Linked DNA regions of Lactiplantibacillus plantarum. The protein of the gene in region 2 interacts with the protein of the main gene of each other region in a pairwise test. Links are inferred from orthologs where the notes say so. Each region holds a gene or a part of one and is shown on either strand. Other genes may lie near its edges. The genes, in order: pcrA and lpdA.

Region 1 (11,426 bases), 290 kb from region 2 along the record:
TTACGGCGACAACACCTACAACAACGCATGCGGCATTTATTAAAAAGCTAGTACCAGCTGCGCAACAGCTTGATCAGCAATACCACGTGCTGGCTAGTATCACGCTAAGTCAGGCGATTTTGGAATCGGATTGGGGACAAAGTACCAATGCGACAGAGAATAATAATTTATTTGGGGTTAAGTCCACGTCGGGACGGCTCATGACGACGCAGGAATATTATGACGGGGCCTATCATACGGTCAAACGGCGCTTCGCCGTTTATGATAGCTGGCACGCTTCGCTGGTCGATCATGCCAAGAAATTGGCGTACGGAACGACTTGGGATTCTCAGCACTACGCTGCGGTGATTAAGGCAACTGATTATCAGACAGCTGCGCAAGCATTGCAGACGGCTGGATATGCGACTGATCCAAGTTATGCACAAAAATTAATTAATATTATTCAAAAATATGACTTACAACGGTATGATAGAAAGTAATGAAATTAATAGCAGTATTTCAATGTCGCTTATAATTCTAGGAGGGTACTATGCGAGAACTTGAAGAACGCATTTTGAAAGATGGCCGGGTACTTCCCGGTGAAGTATTGAAAGTGGACGGCTTTTTGAATCACCAAGTTGATCCCGACCTGATGTTTGCCATGGGAACGGAATTTGCCCACTTGTTTCAAGATGCGGGTGTAACGAAAATCTTGACGGTTGAATCATCAGGAATTGCGCCGGCAGTCATGGCGGGGTTAGCAATGCACGTGCCCGTTGTGTTCGCACGTAAGCACAAATCAGTCACGTTAATTGATGATTTATATACAGCCGAAGTTTATTCTTACACGAAGAAGACGTCTAACCACATCTCGATTGCCAAGAAGTTCTTACAGGCGGATGACCAAGTCTTGTTAATTGACGACTTTTTGGCCAATGGTCAGGCGGTTCAAGGGATGTTTGAAATCTGTGATAAAGCGCACGTAAAAATTGCGGGTGTCGGTATTGTGATTGAAAAAGTCTTCCAAACGGGTCATCAACTGATTGCTGATCGGGGTGTCCGTTTAGAATCACTAGCACAGATTACGTCATTTGATGGTGACCGGGTGCACTTTGCATCGGAGGACACCCAGGCTTAAGTTAAGAAAGCGGGGGATTGTGATGCAAATTGACATGGGGATGCTAGTCCTTATTTTCATCATCAACTTTGCTTACATTACGTTAAATACCGTACGTTTTTTGCTTGTAATGCGGGGTTATCGGTATTTTGCAGCTTTTGCAAGTGTCATTGAGATTACGATTTATGTGCTAGGATTATCATTGGTCTTAAATCGTCTCAATAATCCGATCAATTTAGTCGTATACGCGTTAGGTTACGGTGTCGGGGTGTATGTTGGGATGGTAATTGAAGATCGATTAGCGTTAGGGTATACAATGATTTCAGTCATTTTACCTGATCCCAAGTCGTCGTTACCGGGAGTACTCCGTGAAAATGGTTTTGGGGTCACACAACACGCTGCTTATGGTCTAGAAGGTGAGCGGCTAGAACTAGAAATTTTGGCCCCACGGAAGAACGAACGGCGGCTGTATGGCCTGATTAAAGACGCGGCGCCCAATGCGTTTGTGATCGCGTATGAACCACGCTACATCTCCGGTGGCTTTTGGCTCAAGCGAGTTAAGCGACGCAATGCTCGCCGAAAAAAGCAGTGATAAACTTGCAACTGTGCGTGTCAGCAAGTATGATTGTTACAGGATAATGAGCGTTAAAATAATTCAATAATCAGATTATAATTATTTAAAGCATAGGAAAGTAGGGACTGAAGTGGACAACTCGATTTTAAACCCAGGTGGTACGCTTGGCATTATTGGAAGTAGTACTAATGGTGTTGGATTAGTAATTGCCGCGCGTAATGCTGGCATCAATGTCGGGGTATACGGCGATAACGAAAATACTGAGACCATGGAACTGGCAGATTTTCGCGTTGTCGGGGCCCTCAATGATCAACAACAGTTACAGAACTTCGCAGAACGTTGTGATATGGTGACTTACGAGTCGGAAACCATTGATGCGTCGGTCATTAATTTTTTGGCGGCCCATACCCGGGTTCCACAAGGCGCCGATGCGCTTGAGATTACACAGGACCGCTCTTTGGAACGGGCGTTTTTCAGCCAACTTAACTTGAATGTAGCACCGTCAGCGACAATTGTCAGTTTGGATGATGTCTATCAATCGATCGGGTCAATTGGATATCCTAGTATTTTGAAGCCGATTCAAAAGGGCTTGGGTCAAAATCGGCAACTGGTCATTAAGACGCAGACGGATATTGTCAAGGCGGCTGATCTGTTGGATTGGGGCACATACTTGTTAGAGTCATTGATTCCATATGATAAGGAACTCTCCGTTTTTGGCGCTAAGAGTGGTGATACGACAGCTTTCTTCCCAACCGTTGAAAACCGGTATCGTAATCATGAGCTAGTTGCCTCGATTGTGCCAGCTCAAATTGATTCAGCTGTGAATGACGAAATGCTGCGGATCACAAAGGAAATTAGTGATAACTTGAGTTATACGGGTGTCTTTGAAGTTGCCTTCTTCTTAACGAAGAGTGGTAATTTATACGTGAAGCGGATTGTCCCTGCGATGCATCAGGCGGGTTATGTCTTCGAACGTGCTACGAATATTAGTATGGCAGAACAACACTTGCGAGCAATTGCGGGACTGCCGTTAATGCCAGTCAAGCAGTTGATGCCCGTGGTTGCTGCTTACTTTACACCGGCTCAGGAGAGTGGCATTCGCACGCAGTGGCAGATTAAGACGAACTGGTTCTTTAATTTCTATCACCGAACGTTGTTACAAGCGCACCGGGCACCAGTCGCTGGCCACGTGCTAGTCGAAGCACCAAGTGTTAAAGAAGCACTCGAACAGATCGAAGACACAAGTATTTGGCAGTTTGGGCAAACGACGCCGGCTGATAATGAACCTGAAGCTGAGTAGTGTATGATCAGAACCTAGTTTTACGGATTATTACGGTTAAACTAATCGTACTGTTCGCACCGGGTGACCAGCTATTATGGGTAACCGTCGTGAATAAATAAAGTTCGAAATCCAATTCATTTTGTGAATTGGATTTTTTTAGCGGTTGGGGAGAAGCCAGCCAAATGGCGAGATACGGTTATCTGAGGGGGAATCGTTGAGATTGGCGTGGCGGGTATTTTGGTTAGAAATTGAGGGAGTCTCAAAATTACTTAAAGTTACGCAATATTGCCGTCAATTCGTTTCCCGTGAATAGTAGAAGTTGTAAAATTAACATAGGTGTCACTGACAATGGAAAAACCGCGATTTTTGTATGAGATGCTGACCTTAAAGTACAGCAATCACGGCCAAAATTTGCTATAATGTTTGGTGACTGATTTTTAGAAAGGGTGGCGAACAGCGTGTCGAAAGAAAGCCTATTGGCAGGAATGAATGACAAGCAGCAAGAAGCCGTTTTAGACACAGAAGGACCGCTACTAATTATGGCCGGTGCGGGCTCGGGGAAGACCCGTGTATTGACGCACCGGGTAGCTTATTTAATTGAAGAGCAAGGGGTCAACCCCTGGAATGTTTTAGCGATTACGTTTACGAACAAGGCCGCACGCGAAATGCGTGAACGGGTTGGTAAGCTGTTAGGTGAATCGGCGCAGGAGGTCTGGGTCTCAACGTTCCATGCCCTGTGTGTCCGAATTTTACGACGTGACATTGAACAAATCGGGTATAACCGAGCGTTCACAATCGCCGGCACTAGCGAGCAACGGACCTTAGTCAAACGAATCTTGACGGAACAAAATATCGATTCGAAAAAATTTGATCCACGGTCAATCTTATCCGCAATTTCAAATGCGAAAAATGACTTACAAACGCCGGAGATGTATAAAGAATCGGCTGCCAGTCCCTTTGAGAGTGTCGTGGCAGACGTTTATTTGCAATACCAACGTGAATTAGCGGCTGATCAAGCCGTTGACTTTGATGATCTGATCATGCTGACGATTCAATTATTCAAGCAGAATCCAGAAACGCTGGCGTGGTACCAAAACAAATTCCATTATATTCACGTGGATGAATATCAAGATACTAATAACGCACAGTATACGTTAGTCAACTTGTTAGCTGACAAATATAAAAATTTGTGTGTAGTTGGGGATGCGGATCAATCCATCTATGGTTGGCGGGGTGCCAACATGGAAAATATTCTCGATTTCGAAAAGGATTATCCGCAAGCTGACACGGTGATGTTGGAGCAAAACTATCGTTCGACAAAGACAATTTTGTCGGCGGCTAATGCAGTTATTAACAATAATTCAACGCGGCGGCCGAAGAAATTATGGACTGAGAATGAACCGGGTGACAAGATTTCTTATTATCGTGGTCAGAGTGAAAGTGATGAAACTCACTTTGTCATTGCCAAGATTCAAGAAAGCATGCAGCAGGACAAAATGGACTACGGCGATTTTGCGATCCTTTATCGGACGAACGCACAATCCCGGGTAATGGAAGAGTCACTCGTTAAGGCGAACATCCCCTATACAATGGTCGGTGGTAATAAGTTCTATGACCGTAAAGAAATTCGGGACGTCTTATCCTACTTGACTTTGGCAGTGAACGATCAAGATTCAATGAACTTTGAACGGGTCGTTAATGAACCTAAGCGCGGCATTGGTCAAACGAGTGTTGAAAAATTGCGGTTGTTCGCGGATGAAGCGGGTTATTCCATGTTGGAAGCAGCTAGCAATGTTGATATGGCTAATGGCATTTCAGCACGAGCGAAGGGTGCTTTAGCGAAGTTTGCAGCGACGATGAATGAATTGCGCGCTATGCGGGAATACTTATCCGTGACGGATTTAACACAAGAGATTCTTGACCGCACGGGTTACATGAAGGCGTTGAAAGATGCTAAGGCAACGAAATCGTTAGAGGCACAAGCCCGTATCGAAAACATTGAAGAATTCTTGTCTGTCACCAAACAATTCGATGATAGTTATCAACCTGAAGATGAAGATAGTGACAAATTCGTGGACTTCTTAGCGGATTTAGCACTGGTTTCGGATGTGGATAACGTTGAGGAAGAACCCCAAGCCGTGACGCTGATGACGTTACATGCAGCGAAGGGGCTAGAATTTCCGGTTGTTTTCTTGATTGGGATGGAAGAAGGTATCTTCCCACTGTCCCGGGCAATGATGGATGAAGACGAGCTGGAAGAAGAACGGCGGTTAGCATACGTTGGGATTACGCGGGCTGAGAAGAAGCTGTACTTGACCAATGCATACTCACGGATGCTTTACGGTCGGCGGCAGAATAATCCGGCTTCCCGTTTCGTTGAAGAAATCGAACCAGAATTACTCAAAAATGAAAATACGTTGGATGGTGCAAGTAGCACTGGTCCTAAAGTTCCATTTGGTGCGGATCGTGAACGGCGTGCTTTTACACCTTCATATAAAAAGAATCCAGTGGGGACGCGGGCCACGGTCAAGAAGGCTAGTGGCACGGGTGCTGACAAGAATAGTTGGTCGATCGGTGATAAAGTCAAGCATCGTAAGTGGGGAACCGGAACGGTCGTGAAGGTCTCCGGTGCTGGTGAAGATGCTGAACTAGACATTGCTTTCAAATCTGAAGGAATCAAGCGGTTATTAGCCGCATTTGCACCGATCCAAAAAGTACAGGACTAGTTAGGAGGACTGGCTGATGGCGGACAAACCCAACACAATGACGGTTGAGCAGGCGGCTGATGAAGCGGCTGCTTTACGGCAAACGTTAAATGAATGGCGTCGGCAGTACTATGACGAAGATGCGCCGAACGTTGAAGATAGTGTGTATGATCAAAAGTATGAACGGTTGGTCGAACTCGAACAAACTTTTCCACAGCTCGTTACACCGGATTCACCGACGCAATTAGTTGGTGGAACGGTTAAAGCAGGCTTTGATAAAGTGACCCATGAGATTCCGATGTTGTCATTGGGCGACGTCTTTTCACAAGCTGAGTTACAAGAGTTTGTTGATCGCTTGGAACAAAACGTTGGTCATCCAGTCGATTATAATTGTGAGTTGAAAATTGATGGTTTAGCGCTGTCGTTACGTTACGAAGATGGGGTGCTCGTTCAAGGGTCCACGCGGGGTAACGGTACGGTTGGCGAAGATATTACGGCTAATATTAAGACAATCAAGTCGATTCCACAACGGTTGACCCGACCACTGACGATCGATGTACGTGGGGAATGTTATATGCCTAAGGCAGCGTTTGCTGCCTTGAATGAACGCCGAGAAGCAGCGGGAGAACCAGTCTTTGCGAATCCACGCAATGCTGCGGCCGGTACGTTACGGCAGCTAGATTCACGAGTCGTGGCGGAACGACAGCTCAGCACGTTTATGTATAACATTGCCGACTACGAACCGTTAACCGCCCGTACGCAGAGTGACATGTTAACGGAGTTCGCAGATCTTGGTTTTGCCATCAATCCTGACTTTAAGGTGGCCCATTCGATGGCCGATGTCTTTAGTTACATTGACCATTATCAAAATGAACGGCCAGAATTAGCATATGGCATTGATGGCATCGTGATCAAAGCTAACCCGTTACCGCTGCAACGCTCACTAGGAGCGACAGTCAAGGTGCCACGATGGGCGATTGCCTTTAAGTTTCCACCTGATGAGCAGCCGACCCTTTTAAAGGATGTTGAATGGACCGTTGGCCGTACAGGAGTCGTTACGCCAACTGCGGTTATGGAACCCGTTCAACTAGCTGGGACGACGGTTGCGCGGGCTTCGTTACACAATCCCGATTACGTGGCGGCCAAAGATGTCCGCATCGGTGATACGGTCTTGCTACACAAGGCTGGCGATATTATTCCGGAAATTTCATCGGTTGATTTAGCCAAACGACCCAAGGATGCGCAACCATTAGTTATTCCAACCACGTGTCCGTCTTGTGGGGCGCCGCTGGTTCATTTGGAAGACGAAGTGGCTTTACGGTGTATTAACCCGAAATGTCCAGCACAAGTCCAAGAAGGGCTGGTTCATTTTGCCTCTCGCAATGCCATGAATATCGATGGCTTGGGACCACGAATCATTGCGCAACTCTATGCAAATCGGCTGGTTAGTGACGTTGCTGGTTTGTACCGATTAACTAAGGCACAACTGTTAACATTAGATAAAATAAAAGATAAATCTGCTGAAAAGCTCTTGACAGCAATTGACCGTAGCCGTGATAATTCACTTGAACGGTTATTGTTCGGTCTTGGTATTCGGCACGTTGGTGCTAAAGTGGCGCGGTTAATCGCGCAGCATTTTGGGACGATTGAGGCGTTGATGGCAGCTAGCCAAGAAGAGATTGCGGCGATCGATTCGATGGGCGATGTGATTGCGAACGCAGTGGTTCAATATTTTGAGAGCGACGAAGTTCATACACTCATCCGCGAATTGCAAGCAGTCAACGTGAATACCACTTATCAAGGCCCTAGTGCCACCGTGGCAGAAGATAGTAACAGTTGGTTTGCAGGCAAGCGGGTCGTGTTAACTGGTAAGCTGGAAAGCTTTACGAGGCCAGATGCGACTCAATGGCTACAAGCTCACGGCGCCACGGTTACGGGAAGCGTCTCTAAAAAGACGGATCTCGTGATTGCAGGTAGCGATGCCGGAAGCAAGTTGCAAAAAGCACAGCAGCTGGACATTACTGTATGGGATGAAGCCCGGTTCAGCGAAACAATGAGGGAGGATGCACAAGCGTGAATGTTAAACGCATACGCACGATTGGCTTAGTGGCAGTAGCTGCCATTGTTCTAGCCGCCTGCGGTAATTTAAAGAATTCGTCCTTTGGGTCGACTAGTAGTAGCACCACAACGACCGGAACGAAAACAACGACCACCACTGGAACTGCTGATAGTGAGTTCTATCAAGGCGTCATCAAAAATGGCCGTTATCGGACGAGTAAGTCGCGAGGCGTGGTCGTTTCGCAAAATGATAACGTCATGAATTTGAAGAGCTTCGAAAGTGGCTTATTGGACGTGTCTAAAAAGGTCTTTCCAACGAGTAAGTATGTCTTTCAAGAAGGGCAGTATTTGAGCTCATCGACAGTTGAAAATTGGCTCGGACGGAAATCAAGCAGCAATTCGGAGGGCTTGAACCCAGAGAATAACGGTAAGAAGGATCCGAATACTCGGAATCCGATTTACTTACAACAGCTTGAAGAACAAGATTATATGGTTCAAAATGGTAGTAAGTTATCGCTTGGCGGGGTCACGATTGGCTTGGGAATGAACTCGGTCGATTATTATACTAAGGTCGAATATGGGGCAACATACGAAACGGACATCTCAACGACTGAGTTAACGGCGCAAGGTAAGAAGATGGCGAATACTGTCTTACAACGGTTGCGGCAACGCTCAGCTTTGAAGAATGTGCCGATTGTCTTGGCACTCTATAAGCAGTCTTCGAATGATAGTTTAGTTGGGGGCGACATGATTGCCTACGCGGTCTCTAAGAACGGCTCCACTTCGATCTCAAACTGGACGTCGTTGAATTGGAAGAATTATGTCTTCCCAGCGACCTCTGAGTCAAAGAACTCAGGTGCGAATAGTAATGATGAGTCGGACTTTAGTCAGTTTAAGTCCCACGTGCAGAATTTCTTCCCGAACTTGTCTGGCGTAACGGCGAATGCTCATTACAAGGACAAATCGTTGAGTAAATTAAGTGTCAACATCACGACTAAGTTCTACAGCGAAACGGAAATCATCAGTTTCACGCAGTACTTAGCAACGGCTGCTAAACGGTACTTGCCATCTGGTGTACCGGTTGAAATTACGGTTAAGAGTGCCAATGGTGACATTCAAAGCTTCTTAGCCAGAACGGCGAAGGGTAGTTCGTATTACACCCATGTCTTTAGTGACCAGGGCGACGATTAAACAATAATATTGAGTAAGATTTGAGAAAGAAGGAAATCTGATGGCTGAAGAACGAATTAATGCCGAACAAGTGCAACACGTGGCGAGCTTAGCCAAATTGGAGTTTACACCAGACCAATTAGCGATGTTCACACCGCAACTAGAAAAAATTATCGGCATGTTCGAAGAATTAAGCACAGTTGATACCACGGGTGTACCCGTTACGTCACGGATGAGTGATCATACGAATACGCTACGTGAAGACGTGGCAGTTAAGAGTGATGAAGCACTCCGGGAAGCATTGCTGAAGAATGCCCCAGAAACGGCCAATGGCTTGATCAAAGTGCCAGCAATTATTGATGAAAGTGGGGACGGTGAATAATGACTTATTTCGACCAAGATCTAACTAGTCTACACGCTGACTTGGTAGCCAAGAAGATCAGTGCCACGGAACTAGCGAAGGCCACTTTTGCGAATATGAATCAGGTTGACCCTAAGCTAGGGGCGTTCTTGAATTTAAATGAAGAACAGGCCTTACAACAGGCGGCTGCTTTGGATCAGAATGGCATCGACGCGAACAACTTTTTTGCTGGGATTCCGATGGCAGTCAAGGATAATATTGTGACGAAGGGCCTAACGACGACGGCGGCTTCTAAAATGTTGGAAAACTTCGTGCCGGTCTATAATGCCACGGTGGTTGACAAACTATTAGCAAGCAACGCGTTGATCGTTGGTAAGACCAACATGGATGAATTTGCCATGGGAGGGTCAACTGAAACGTCGGCGTTCCATGTCACTCGTAATCCTTGGGACATCAGCCGGGTGCCCGGTGGGTCTTCAGGTGGCTCAGCTGTCGCAGTGGCTTCTGGACAAGTGCCAGTTGCATTCGGTTCTGATACGGGTGGTTCGATTCGGCAACCATCATCATTTAACGGAATTGTCGGTATGAAACCAACGTACGGTCGGGTCTCACGCTGGGGGCTGATTGCCTTTGGATCTTCATTAGATCAAATTGGCCCAATGACACGGACAGTCAAGGATAACGCGGCCGCTTTGAATATGATTGCAGGTAACGATGTGCATGATACCACGTCATCCAAACAAACTGTACCAGACTTTACGGCTGGTTTGACGGGTGATATCAAGGGTATGAAGATTGGGTTACCAAAAGAATACATGGGCGACGGGATCGATCCTAAAGTTCGTGAAGTCATTCAACAAGCAGTCAAGCAGTTTGAAGACTTAGGTGCTACGGTTGAAGAAGTCTCCTTACCAAACAGTCGCTACGGTGTGGCTGCTTATTACATCATTGCGTCTTCAGAAGCTTCTTCAAACTTACAACGGTTTGACGGGATTCGTTATGGTTTCCGGGCTGACGATGTTAAGAATTTGGAAGATGTCTATGTCCGTAGTCGTTCCGAGGGCTTCGGTGATGAAGTTAAGCGCCGGATTATGTTAGGGACCTTCTCCTTGTCAGCTGGTTATTACGATGCGTACTTCCACAAAGCTGGTCAAGTTCGGACGATGATTATCAATGACTTTAATAAGGTCTTTGAAGATTACGATTTGATTATGGGACCAGTTGCACCAACACCGGCCTTTAAGTTGGGTGACGAATTATCTGATCCAATTACGATGTATATGAACGATGTCTTGACGATTCCAGTCAACTTGGCTGGGTTACCAGGAATGTCAGTACCAGCTGGGTTTGCAGACGGGTTACCAGTTGGCTTGCAATTAATTGGTAAGGCGTTTGATGAAAGCACAATGTATCGAGCGGGCTATGCCTTTGAACAAGCAACGCAAGTTTACAAGCAAACCCCGAAAGTCGGAGGTGCTAACTAATGAATTTTGTAACCACGATTGGTTTGGAAGTCCACGTTGAATTAAAAACGAACTCAAAAATATTTAGTCCTTCACCCGTGCAATTTGGTTCCGAACCAAATGCCAACACGAACGTGATCGACTGGGGGTATCCGGGGGTATTGCCAACGCCTAACAAGGGCGTGGTCGAAGCTGGGATTAAAGCAGCAACGGCTTTACATGCTGAAATCGAACATCACACGTACTTTGACCGGAAGAACTATTTTTACCCGGATAACCCGAAGGCCTACCAAATTACGCAACATGAAAAACCAATTGCGCATGATGGTTGGATTGAAATCGAAGTTGATGGTAAAAAGAAAAAAATCGGTATCGAAGAGATGCATATTGAAGAAGATGCCGGGAAAAACACCCATGAAAACGACTATTCCTATGTCGATTTGAACCGGCAAGGGACGCCGCTAATTGAAATTGTTTCTAAGCCTGACATTGCCTCCCCAGAAGAAGCTTATGCTTACTGTGAAGCGTTGCGGCAACGGATCCAATTTACGGGCGTTTCGGACGTTAAGATGGAAGAAGGTTCAATGCGGGTCGATGTTAACATTTCAATTCGGCCGGCCGGTTCCGACAAGTATGGTGTGAAGACCGAAATGAAGAACTTGAACTCCTTCAACTACGTGCGCAAGTCGTTAGAATATGAAGAGCAACGCCAACAAC
Region 2 (11,363 bases):
AAGCGATTCTTCCAATGTCAAATGCGTTGGTGTCTTGATTGTCGCCGTCAAATCCTTGTTAGAAGAACGCACGTTGGTCATGTTCTTACCCTTAGTAATGTTAACTGAAATGTCATTTTCGCGGCTATTTTGGCCCACGATCATGCCTTCATATACTTCGGTACCTGGATCAACAAAAATCGTTCCCCGGTCTTCGATTCCCATTGTGGCGTATGTCGTGGTCTTACCCTGGTTGATTGAAACCAAAGCACCGTTACGGCGGCCTGGGTTCCAGTTAGGAATAACTGGGAGGTATTCAGAGAAAGTATGGTTCATGATTCCGTAACCACGTGTCAATGAAAGGAATTCAGTTGAATAACCGATCAAGCCTCGTGAAGGTGCTAAGAAAGTCAACCGGGTTTGGTTATTACCAGTACTTTCCATGTTCTTCATTTCAGCCTTACGCTTTGATAAGGTATCAATAATTGAACCAGTATATTCGTCTGGCGTATCGATTTGAACAGATTCAAATGGTTCGCAACGCTTACCATCAATTTCGCGATAGATAACTTCTGGACGAGATGCTTGTAGTTCATAACCTTCACGCCGTAACGTTTCGATTAAGATTGACAAATGCAATTCCCCACGACCAGAAACGACCCATGAACCAGGTTCGTCAGTATCATCAACCCGAAGTGAAACATCGGTTTCAAGTTCAGCCTTCAACCGCATTTCAAGTTGACGGGCAGTTACGAACTTACCTTCCTTACCCGCAAATGGTGAGGAGTTCGTACCGAAAGTCATTTGTAAAGTTGGTTCGTCAATCCGTAAGATTGGCAAAGCTTCAGGATTAGCTGAATCAGCAACCGTTTCACCAACGTTGATATCTTCCATCCCAGAAACAGCAACTAAGTCACCGGCGTGGGCTTCATTGATTTCCAAACGTTGAAGACCAAAGAACCCAAACAACTTAGTTACGCGGAAATTTTTCTTACTACCATCGAGTTTCATGACAGAAACACTGTCACCAACCTTGATCGTACCACGGAAGACCCGACCGATACCAACCCGACCAACATAATCGTTGTAGTCTAATAAGGCCACTTGGAATTGTAAAGGTTCGTCAGAGTTGTCAATTGGTGATGGGATCGTCTTGATGATCGTATCGAAGATTGGTTGCATCGTATGTTCCTGCTTAGCAGGATCTGATTCATAACTAGAAGTCCCATTTAAAGCTGAAACATAGACCACTGGGAAGTCTAATTGTGATTCGTCAGCACCTAATTCGATGAAGAGGTCTAACACTTCGTCAACGACCTCTTCAGGACGTGCACCGGGGCGGTCGATTTTGTTAATAACAACGATTGGTGTTAGGTGTTGTTCCAAAGCTTTTTTCAAAACAAACCGAGTTTGAGGCATCGTTCCTTCAAACGCATCAACAACGAGTAATACCCCGTCAACCATGCGCATGATTCGTTCAACTTCACCACCGAAGTCAGCATGTCCTGGTGTATCTAGAATGTTAATTTGTTTGTCGCCGTAACGTACGGCCGTGTTTTTCGAAAGGATCGTGATACCGCGTTCCTTTTCAATGGCATTAGTGTCCATCGCCCGATCGTCAATCTGGACATGTTCGTCAAGGGTATCCGATTGTTTAAGCATTTCGTTAACCAACGTCGTTTTACCGTGGTCAACGTGGGCAATAATGGCAATGTTGCGGATATCATCTCTAAATTTCAAAATTGATCTTCCTTTCATCCTTCAAAATTCTGACTATCTTCGACAGCAGAAATCTTACATATATTAATACAATCCGCCGTTACTATCAAGTCATAGCTTCAACTTGAAACCTTCATAACGACGTTTTCAGCGGCTTTCATCCATTGACATAAAAAAACTGTGACATATGGGTCACAGTCCCACTACTTACTAGACGATTGCCAAAATTGAGCGTTGTGCGCGCTTTGTCGCTATCAGTACAGCACCCGATGATAACATATTAACCGGGTTGCCGTCAACTCTAGACACAACCAAGCCAAGGCTTTCCGCGAGAACGCGACCAGCCGCAAAATCCCATGGTCGCAAGTATGACAGGTAGCCGACCAGTTCGCCCGCTAAGACCTGGCTAATTTGAATACCAGCACTACCCATAATCCGTGGTCCCAGTGATTTGGCAATAATCGTCTGCATATTGAAGCGGTCTTGAATTAGTAACGGCGCACTCGCACCAAACAGCCCCGCACTCAGATCAACATCCGCGGGTGCAGCCAGCAATTCACCGTTAAGCGTGACGCCGACTTCAGGACCACCAGCATATAATTTATTCGCCATGACATCAAAGATATATCCCAGTGTTGGTTTACCGTCAACATACAAGCCCACCATCATCGCAAAATGATTACGCTGATGCACAAAATTCATGGTACCGTCGATTGGGTCAACGATCCAGACGTGACCATTCATATCAGTAACTTGGTCGCCGGTTCCTTCCTCAGCTAAAATCTTCGCAACTGGATCCAAGGCTCGAATCTGACGCACCAAAAAATCTTCATTGCTATGATCCACGTTAGTGACCAAATCACGCCGACTCGTCTTCTCCGCAACCGTCAAGTGGGTGCCCATCTTCGCCAACACTTGCGCTCTCGCAGTTTGCATCACGACTTGCATTTTCTGATTTAACTGTTTCACCACATTCGTTTGCACGTTAAGTCACCTAGTCTCGGTATTGAAATCGCTGCTTGTTAGTTTCCTGAGCTGCGCGCATTGTTTGATAAATCCGATAACCTGAAGCAGCCTCATAATCACGAGCCAGTCGTTTTTCTTCCGACTTAGCCGGAACGACCGTCTTAAAATCACGATAGGCTGCCAACAAGTCTGCTGTAGCGATTGTTCCTTCATTAGCGGCCTCGATGGCTTGATAAAAGGTCGTAACCTTAATGATCTCGGCCGTGGTCCACGTCTCATCCAGTGGATATTGGTAATTATCATTGTGTTTAGACATCTTCATCCAACTCCCCCGCCGTGACCCGGTCAAGTTCCTCTTGAACCTGGCTCGCAATCTCAGCGTATTCTTTCTGCTCTTCATCAGATAGCACCATATCCGCCATTCGTTTGATTCCGTTAGCACTAATCAGTACCGGTGATGATAATCCAACCAGCTGGTCGTCATCGACTGGTGTTTGGATATTTGTGACGGTACCGATAAACGGTGTCTGGGCGTAAAACGCATTGAGCACTTGTACTAATGCTAACACACTCAAGGTCTGATTAGTAACAATCGTGGGGTCGTCGATCTGCTCCGTCGCTGCACTCATTTCGTCCATCCCAAAACTAATATCCTGGTTAGCCAAATAAGTCATCACGGGCGCCGGCCCAATATATGAACGACTCCATGAGATCAGGTGTGTCGCCGCAGTTCCCACTACGAATGCGCGGACATCCGCCGGGCCGACACTTAATTGCTGACGTAGTAGTTGCTCCAATAAACGACTCTGCGGCAAAGTACCCAATCCGACCACTTTAGAATGATCAATGCCACTGAAACGCGCAGCTAAGACACTTAAAACCGCATCATTGCTACCAGCCAAAATAATTTTTCCGTTAAAACCAGCGCCCATCGCATCATTCACAAACGCGCGAAATAGCGGCAAAGTCGCCTTTAAATCACCACTGGCATCACGGTCGCTTGCCAATGGCACTAAATTTCCAATAATCAAGCTATCTGCTTGCGAATAATCCGGCTTAGCTTGCGCCACTAGTGTAAACTGACGACAAGTTAAACTCGCTGTTACCAGTGCTTGGTAGCGCGGCGCTTCTTCAGCACCCGTTGCGACCACTAATTTCACTGGCAAATCTTTGGCAATTGCGACTAATATTAATTGTTGTACGAACTCGAATAATCCCCGAATAATTACTGTATTAATCATTTCAATCCCTCCAACCTTCGATAATAATTGTACCTGAGCTGTCAATGAATTCAAGTAAATGTTAATAAAAAGCTTACTCTTTTGTAACATTTTTGCGTAACCAATTGGTCCACTTCCCCCCGAAGCAAACACATTTTGATATGTTATTAATATAGACCACTACATGCTAAAAAGTTAGCAATTTGAATAACAACATCCGCATCAGGTTCAAAGGCGTCACTTACGGATCAGCTGAGTAATGATTAACAAGACTGACCTTCATTGCGCCTGACAGCGCGTTAAGTTACGTTTTTACGTGACTATCTTGACTGGTACTTCGGTAATCCATACTGGCTGCAACATCCTATGTAAAATAAAAGTTTGAGACTCACGCCTCAAACTTTTATTAAGCCATCATCCGCTTTAGATGTGCGTTGGGTAACCCATCGCTTCATCCGCCGCTTCTTGAACTACTTCACCTAGGGTCGGGTGTGGATGAATCGTCAAAGCAAGGTCTTCGACATTCATCCCACCATTGACCGCAACGCTTAATTCAGAAATCAAATCACTGGCACCTGGTCCGGCAATTTGGGCGCCGACAATGGTGCCTTCGTCCTTCGTACTGACAAGACGGAAGAAGCCGTCCATGGCGTTCAACGAGATTGCACGACCATTACCAGCAAATGGAAACTTCGACGTCTTCACCTGCAAGCCGGCTTCTTCAGCTTCAGCCTTCGTCATGCCAACTGTTGCCAATTCTGGATCAGTAAAGCAAACTGCCGGAATTGAAACGTAGTCGTTCGCCGTCTTCTTGCCACTGATTGCACCAGCAGCAACTTTGGCTTCAGCAAAAGCTTTGTGTGCCAGCGCAGCACCGGCGACAATATCTCCGATTGCGAAAATATCCTCAGCGGCCGTCCGCCCCTGTTCATCAACTTCGATCAAGCCGCGCTTCGTTAACTTGACGTCAGTGTATTCCAAGCCCATGTCGTCAGTATTAGGCCGCCGACCAACCGTGACCATAACATAGTCAGCATGAATCTCAGTTTCTTTCCCGTCGACAGCGTAGGTAACCGTAACGCCACTATCATCTTGTTCGGAGTTTTTAGCCATCGCATTAGTAATGACATCAACCCCCTTCTTCTTAAAGCTGTTCAAGACAAGCTTGACCATATCTTTTTCGAAGTTAGGTAAGATTTGCGGTGTCCCTTCAAGAATCGTCACGTGAGCACCGAGGTTGGCATAGGCACCAGCCAACTCAGAACCAATGTACCCACCACCGATAACCACTAATTCTTTAGGCACTTCGGGCAAATTCAAGCCACCCGTCGAGTCAACGACCCGACCACTGAACTTGAAGCCCGGAATTTCAACTGGCCGTGAACCAGTTGCGATGATCAAATGTTTGAATTTATAAGTCTGACCAGTATGGTCACCATTCATCACCCGTAAGGTATGATTATCATGCATATAGGCTTCCCCACGGACCACTTCCACCTTATGCTTCTTGAGCAGCATTTCAACGCCACCAGTCAACCGATCAACAACTTGATGGTCTTTCCAGTCCTGGGTCACTTTAAAATCCAACACCGGATCCTGAATATTTTTAATACCAAAGATCTTACTGTCCTTGGCTTCTTGTAGCCGATGACCAGCACTGATCAAAGCTTTTGATGGAATACAACCAACGTTAAGGCAGACACCACCGATATATTCCTTTTCCACCACGGTGACTTTTTGGCCGAGTTCCGCGGCCCGAATCGCAGCGACGTAACCCCCAGGGCCCGCGCCGATGATCATTGTATCGCGTTCTTCAGCAAAATCTCCTACAACCATTCTGACCTCATCCTTCCATCAAAAGTAATTCTGGATCATGTAACAATTGCTTCAATAAGTTCATTGCCCGTTGTGCTGTTGCACCATCAATCAGACGGTGATCAAAACTCAAGGACAACTTCTGCATCTTACCAACAACGATTTCACCATCGTCATTGACGTAAGGTTCCTTACCGATACGCCCAACACCTAAAATGGCAACTTCCGGTTGGTTGATAACTGGGGTAAACCAGCCGCCACCAATTGAGCCAATATTACTAATAGTAATAGACCCACCACTCATTTCACTGGCCTTTAACTTGCCATCGTAAGCTTTTTGCGTATTGTCAGTAATTTCTTTGGCAATTGCAAACAAGCCCTTACCTTCAGCGTGCTTAATATTTGGCACTAACAATCCACGGTCAGTATCGGTAGCTACCCCAATATTGAAGTAGTGTTTGTAAACAATTTCCTTGTTTGCATCATCGATCGACGCGTTCAATTCTGGGAATTGTTGTAAAACCGCAACCAAAGCTTTCACGAAGTATGGTAAGAAGGTAAGATGGATGTCGCGATCCAAAGCAACTTGCTTGTACTTCTTCCGGTGTGCCATCAACGCACTCACTTCAACTTCATCAAATAAAGTAACATGTGGCGCGGTGTGTTTACTGTTCACCATAGCCTTAGAGATTGCCTTCCGAATTGGCGTCATCTTTTCACGCGTCTCTAATTCAGGTGTGTCAGAAACATATGGTTTAACTGGTGTTGGTGCTGGTGCTTCACTTGCAGCCGGAGCCGTTGTCGCTGGCGTAGCTGCCGGTTTAGCACCCGTTGCCGCTGGCGCACCCGTGTAATTGTCAATATCTTGCTTTGTGATCTGACCATGGGCACCAGTTGGCGTAACTAACGTGATGTCAATGTCCTTATCACGTGCGTACTGGCGCACTGATGGCATTGCCAAGACCCGTTTATTAGGATTGCCCGCAGCCGGGGTTCCAGTCGGTTGTGCTGATGTTGCAGCGGGAGTTTCAGCTGCTTCACTTGCCGGGGCTTCCGTCTTAGTAGCCGCTGGTGTTTCAGCCTTAGCCGCTGGCGCAGCGTCGCCAGAACCATCGTCAATCGTGACGATCACATCACCAATTTTAGCCGTTTCACCTTCTGGAACTAAAATATCAATAACTTTACCACTTACTGGCGATGGTAATTCTTCCACCGATTTATCATTTTGAATTTCAACTAGAGAATCGTCTTCTTTGACTTCATCACCAGGTTTTACGAGCCATGATGCAATTTCGCCTTCTTCAAGACCTTCACCAAGCTCTGGTAATTTAAACTCGTAAGCCATTGGATAACTTCCTTTCATGACAGTCTCAGGTGACTGTTTTTCGATGCCGCGTCTTGATTAATAGTTCAAGATTTCGCGGGTTTTTGCCTCAATTTCATCTTCAGCTGGTAACCAATCGTCTTCTGCTAATCCGAATGGGTAGACCGTATCTGGTGCGTACACCCGGCCAACTGGGGCACTGAGATAAAGCGCACCTTTTTCAGCAATCAGTGAAGCAACGTTCGCAGCAATCCCAGCCTGTCGTTGTGCTTCTTGAATCGCAACGGCCCGACCAGTCTTTTGAACAGACTTGAGAATTGTTTCTTCATCTAAAGGTGACAAGGTCCGTAAGTCAACAACTTCAACGGAGATTCCTTCTTTTTCGAGCTTTTCCGCAACCTTCAGTGACTGGTTAACTTGTGCACTGTAAGCAATCAAGGAAATATCAGTACCTTCACGAACCACGTTTGCTTTATCTAACGGAACGGTATAAGCTTCATCCGGAATATCCGCCTTCATTGACCGGTATAACTTCAAGTTTTCAAGGAAGAAAACTGGATCGTTATTCCGAATAGAAGAAATTAATAGCCCCTTGGCATCGTAAGGATTAGATGGCGTCACGACCCGCAAACCAGGAATTTGAGCTAAATAGCCTTCTAATGAGTCCGCGTGCATTTCTGGTGTATGCGTTCCACCACCATATGGTGATCGAATGGTAATCGGCATATGCCGAGTGCCACCTGTCCGGAAACGTTCCCGTGACATTTGACCAGCAATTGAATCCAAAGTTTCAAAAATGAATCCAAGGAATTGAATTTCAGGGATTGGCCGGAAACCTTCCAATGCCAGCCCAATTGATAAACCGCCAATACCGGATTCTGCTAAAGGAGTGTCAAAAACACGATCTTCACCAAATTCGGCTTGCAGGCCATCAGTTGCCCGGAAGACCCCACCGTTTTTACCAACATCTTCACCAAAAACTAAGGTCTTTTCGTCTGACCCGAGTTCTAATCGAAGTGCATCGGTGATCGCTTGAATATACGTTTTCTTTGACATGTTACTTCGACTCCTTTGCTTGGAATTCCGTAATTTGTTGTTGAATGTTTTGTGGTTGTTCCTCAAAAACATTCCCCAAGAATTCGGTCATTTTTTGCTTTGGTGCTTCATCTGCTTGTTTAACAGCAGCCTTGATATCTTCTTTAACTTGTTCAACGTATTCGTTTTCTTGATCTTCTGACCAAACACCTTGATCAGTCAAGTACTTACGGTAACGAATCAATGGATCATTATCGAACCAAGGTTGTTCTTCGTCCTTAGTCCGGTAACGCTTAGGATCATCCCCAGCATTCGTATGCGGGCCAAACCGGTATGTCAGCGTTTCAATCATGACAGGACCGTTGCCAGCAGCAGCGTATTCCCGGGCGGCCTTTGTTACTTCATAAACAGCTAGGAAGTCCATCCCATCGACCTGAACACTTGGAATACCGGCAGCAACTGCTTTTTGAGCCAACGTCTTCGCAGCTGTTTGCTTGCGCCGTGGTACTGAAATGGCATAACCATTGTTTTGAACAATGAAGACGGCCGGTGCTTCGAAGGCTCCGGCAAAGTTCATACCTTCATAGAAGTCACCTTGCGAAGTCCCACCATCACCAGTATAAGTGTAGGCAACTTTGTCTTCGGTACCGTTCTTTTTAATCCCTAAAGCCACACCGGCAGCTTGTACGTATTGAGCGCCGATAATAATCTGTGGTGGCATTGCATGGAAGTCTTCTGGATATTCGTTACCCAAGACATGACCACGAGACCACAGGAACGCTTTGTAAACAGGTAGTCCGTGTTGAATCAATTGTGGAATATCACGATAAGCAGGCATTAAAACGTCGGTTTTCTTCATCGCGGCGTTACTCCCCATCTCACTGGCTTCTTGGCCCTCAGTCGGCGCATAGAATCCTAAGCGTCCTTGCCGTGTCAAAGCGTTAGAACGTTGATGTAACGTCCGTTCCCATAACATTAATTTAAAGAATTCAACGAGTTGTTCGTTTGAATATTTAGAGACAATTTCTGGTTTAATTACTTTATCTTGACCATCCAATACTTGCACGGGCTCAAAGTCTTTCCCAAGTGCATCGCGGATCGCACCAAAATCAACAATTGGTTTTTCGTTGTCCATAAATGACACATCCCTTTCATGAACGTACAAACGTTGTGCATCGCACCGCGTTCGTAATCGTTTTCATAATTACAAGTCTAATTTACCATTGCGTTTCATCTTTTGCAAGCCCTTCCAAAGAGCGAAAAGCCGGCTTTTTCTGTCCAAATGATTGTGAACTATTTAATTTGTGCTTAATTCTGTTTTCATCTTTTTCATAACGGGCGCTACTTTTTGGCGTAGGCTTATGATAAACTAGATATTAAGTGTAAACTGCGCGATCTTAATTTTGGAGGTAATTGGAATTGATTAAAATGCGCGACATTATCCGCGAAGGTAATCACACGTTACGCGCGGAAGCAAAGCAAGTTAAATTTCCGTTGAGTGAAGCTGATCAGAAGTTGGCCAATGACATGATGGAATACTTAGAAAACAGCCAGAATCCCGAATTGGCTAAAAAATACGGACTGCGTGCCGGTGTTGGTTTAGCTGCACCGCAAGTCGACGTTTCGGAACAGATGGCTGCTGTCCTTGTTCCGAGTGAAAATGAAGATGATGAACCGGTCTTTAAAGACGTCATTATCAATCCCGTGATCATCAGTCACTCCGTCCAACCCGGCGCCTTAACTGAAGGTGAAGGTTGTTTATCCGTCGACCGTGATATTGCTGGCTACGTTATTCGACACGATCGGATTACGTTACGCTACTATAATATGGCTGGTGAAGAGAAAAAGATTCGTCTCAAGAATTATCCGGCCATTGTTTGTCAACATGAAATTGATCATCTTCATGGTATTTTATTCTACGACCATATCAATGGCGACAATCCATTTGCCGCTGATGATGATTTAGTTCTAATTTCTTAAAGTCATTTAAAAAAGCAGTCCTGAAATGTTCAGGACTGCTTTTTTGGTGCACTCGAATTCAACCGACGCAAATCTTCCAAATACTCTAAAGTGGCCTCATTCATCAAATAGGCAATATCTAAGTGGAGCTGTCCGCTGCGCAGCCACGCATCAGTCACTCGTAACGCTGGTCCAGCTTCCCGGAAAGCAACCACCTGATTGTGAATTGCGTACGCTTGCAATTCGTTATTGAATAATCGCCGAACTTCTGGCAAATCGGCCGTGACCATGCCTGGTGCATCTAGCACGTACTCAAAGGCCATCACACCACGCCCCCAGACGTCTGCGACGGGCACCGAATGAATCGCCCCCGCAACCTCTTGAATCGTCATCGCATTTGCGAGCACTTTGAATGCTGCTACCATCGCACTATCAACCGTTCGTTGGCCAGCCCGCCGAATCTTCAACGCCGCACGCTTCAGCACTTGCCGTCGCAGCAATTCATAAACGACGATTGCCATTAGTACCCCACCAATGATTGTTAACCAACTCTGCATGCTCAACCCTCAATTCTTTTTTTGTATAATGATTCACAATTTTAGGAATTTTTCATTTTATTACTTATGTTTAGCATAGCATGTTTCATCAAAAAAAATTCTTTTAACCGCTCTATTTTTGAAGAAAGTTAACATTGTATACACCCATCTCAAATTATGCTAAAATGTAAGATAATTGTTGTGTTTACACAACCTGGTGTACGGATCAAACTTTTATTTTTGCTATCTATTTAGATTACTTAGTATCTAAATAAATCTTGTTTATATTAAGGAGTTTTACGCATGATTTACAAAGTATATTACCAAGAAACCAAAGAACGGAACCCACAACGGGAAACGACCCAATCTTTGTATCTCGAAGCCGAGACCGAAGTAGCGGCACGGACCTTAGTGGAAGATAATACAGATCACAACATCGAATTTATCGAACCGTTAGAAGGTAACTTCTTGGATTACGAACAAAAAAATCCAGAGTATCACCTAACGGAGTTCAATAAATGAAACGGTTAAACGTCAAAAATAACGAAACCGCTGTTTTTGCAGTCGGCGGTTTGGGAGAAATTGGGAAAAATACCTATGGTATCCAATTTCAAGATGAGATTATTCTGATTGATGCCGGAATTAAATTCCCTGAAGATGAACTTCTCGGAATTGATTACGTTATTCCAGACTATTCTTATCTAGTTGCAAATCAGCAAAAAATAAAAGCTTTAGTGATTACGCACGGTCATGAAGATCATATCGGTGGGATTCCATTCCTATTAAAACAGATCAACGTGCCAATCTATG

Evidence for each region.
Region 1: the proteins of lpdA (region 2) and pcrA interact in binary tests that used the Escherichia coli proteins (3 or more experiments, as listed by UniProt). The link is inferred for Lactiplantibacillus plantarum from one-to-one orthologs.

The regions. Positions count from the first base shown.
Region 1 is NZ_CP039121.1:2,270,917-2,282,342, reverse strand. The notes cover bases 3,069-6,044. They hold pcrA (DNA helicase PcrA), read left to right. Parts: upstream 3,069-3,410; coding sequence 3,411-5,678; downstream 5,679-6,044. Other genes in these bases: ligA (NAD-dependent DNA ligase LigA), read left to right, coding at 5,695-6,044. In the rest of the region: E5260_RS10790 (glycoside hydrolase family 73 protein), read left to right, coding at 1-479; E5260_RS10785 (xanthine phosphoribosyltransferase), read left to right, coding at 530-1,117; E5260_RS10780 (DUF2179 domain-containing protein), read left to right, coding at 1,140-1,688; E5260_RS10775 (5-(carboxyamino)imidazole ribonucleotide synthase), read left to right, coding at 1,801-2,970; more of ligA, read left to right, coding at 6,045-7,734; E5260_RS10760 (CamS family sex pheromone protein), read left to right, coding at 7,731-8,906; Asp-tRNA(Asn)/Glu-tRNA(Gln) amidotransferase subunit GatC, read left to right, coding at 8,947-9,267; Asp-tRNA(Asn)/Glu-tRNA(Gln) amidotransferase subunit GatA, read left to right, coding at 9,267-10,730; Asp-tRNA(Asn)/Glu-tRNA(Gln) amidotransferase subunit GatB, read left to right, coding at 10,730-11,426. UniProt on the Escherichia coli protein: A helicase with DNA-dependent ATPase activity. Unwinds DNA duplexes with 3'-5' polarity. Translocates on single-stranded DNA with 3'-5' polarity. Initiates unwinding more efficiently from a nicked substrate than double-stranded DNA.
Region 2 is NZ_CP039121.1:1,980,994-1,992,356, forward strand. The notes cover bases 3,515-6,427. They hold lpdA (dihydrolipoyl dehydrogenase), read right to left. Parts: upstream 5,721-6,427; coding sequence 4,308-5,720; downstream 3,515-4,307. Other genes in these bases: E5260_RS09195 (Rossmann-fold NAD(P)-binding domain-containing protein), read right to left, coding at 3,515-3,905; E5260_RS09205 (2-oxo acid dehydrogenase subunit E2), read right to left, coding at 5,728-6,427. Outside these bases: translational GTPase TypA, read right to left, coding at 1-1,719; E5260_RS09185 (inositol monophosphatase family protein), read right to left, coding at 1,909-2,682; E5260_RS09190 (UPF0223 family protein), read right to left, coding at 2,693-2,980; more of E5260_RS09195, read right to left, coding at 2,973-3,514; more of E5260_RS09205, read right to left, coding at 6,428-7,044; E5260_RS09210 (alpha-ketoacid dehydrogenase subunit beta), read right to left, coding at 7,102-8,079; pdhA (pyruvate dehydrogenase (acetyl-transferring) E1 component subunit alpha), read right to left, coding at 8,081-9,193; def (peptide deformylase), read left to right, coding at 9,478-10,038; E5260_RS09225 (hypothetical protein), read right to left, coding at 10,068-10,574; E5260_RS09230 (DNA-directed RNA polymerase subunit epsilon), read left to right, coding at 10,857-11,075; rnjA (ribonuclease J1), read left to right, coding at 11,072-11,363. UniProt on the Escherichia coli protein: Lipoamide dehydrogenase is a component of the glycine cleavage system as well as of the alpha-ketoacid dehydrogenase complexes.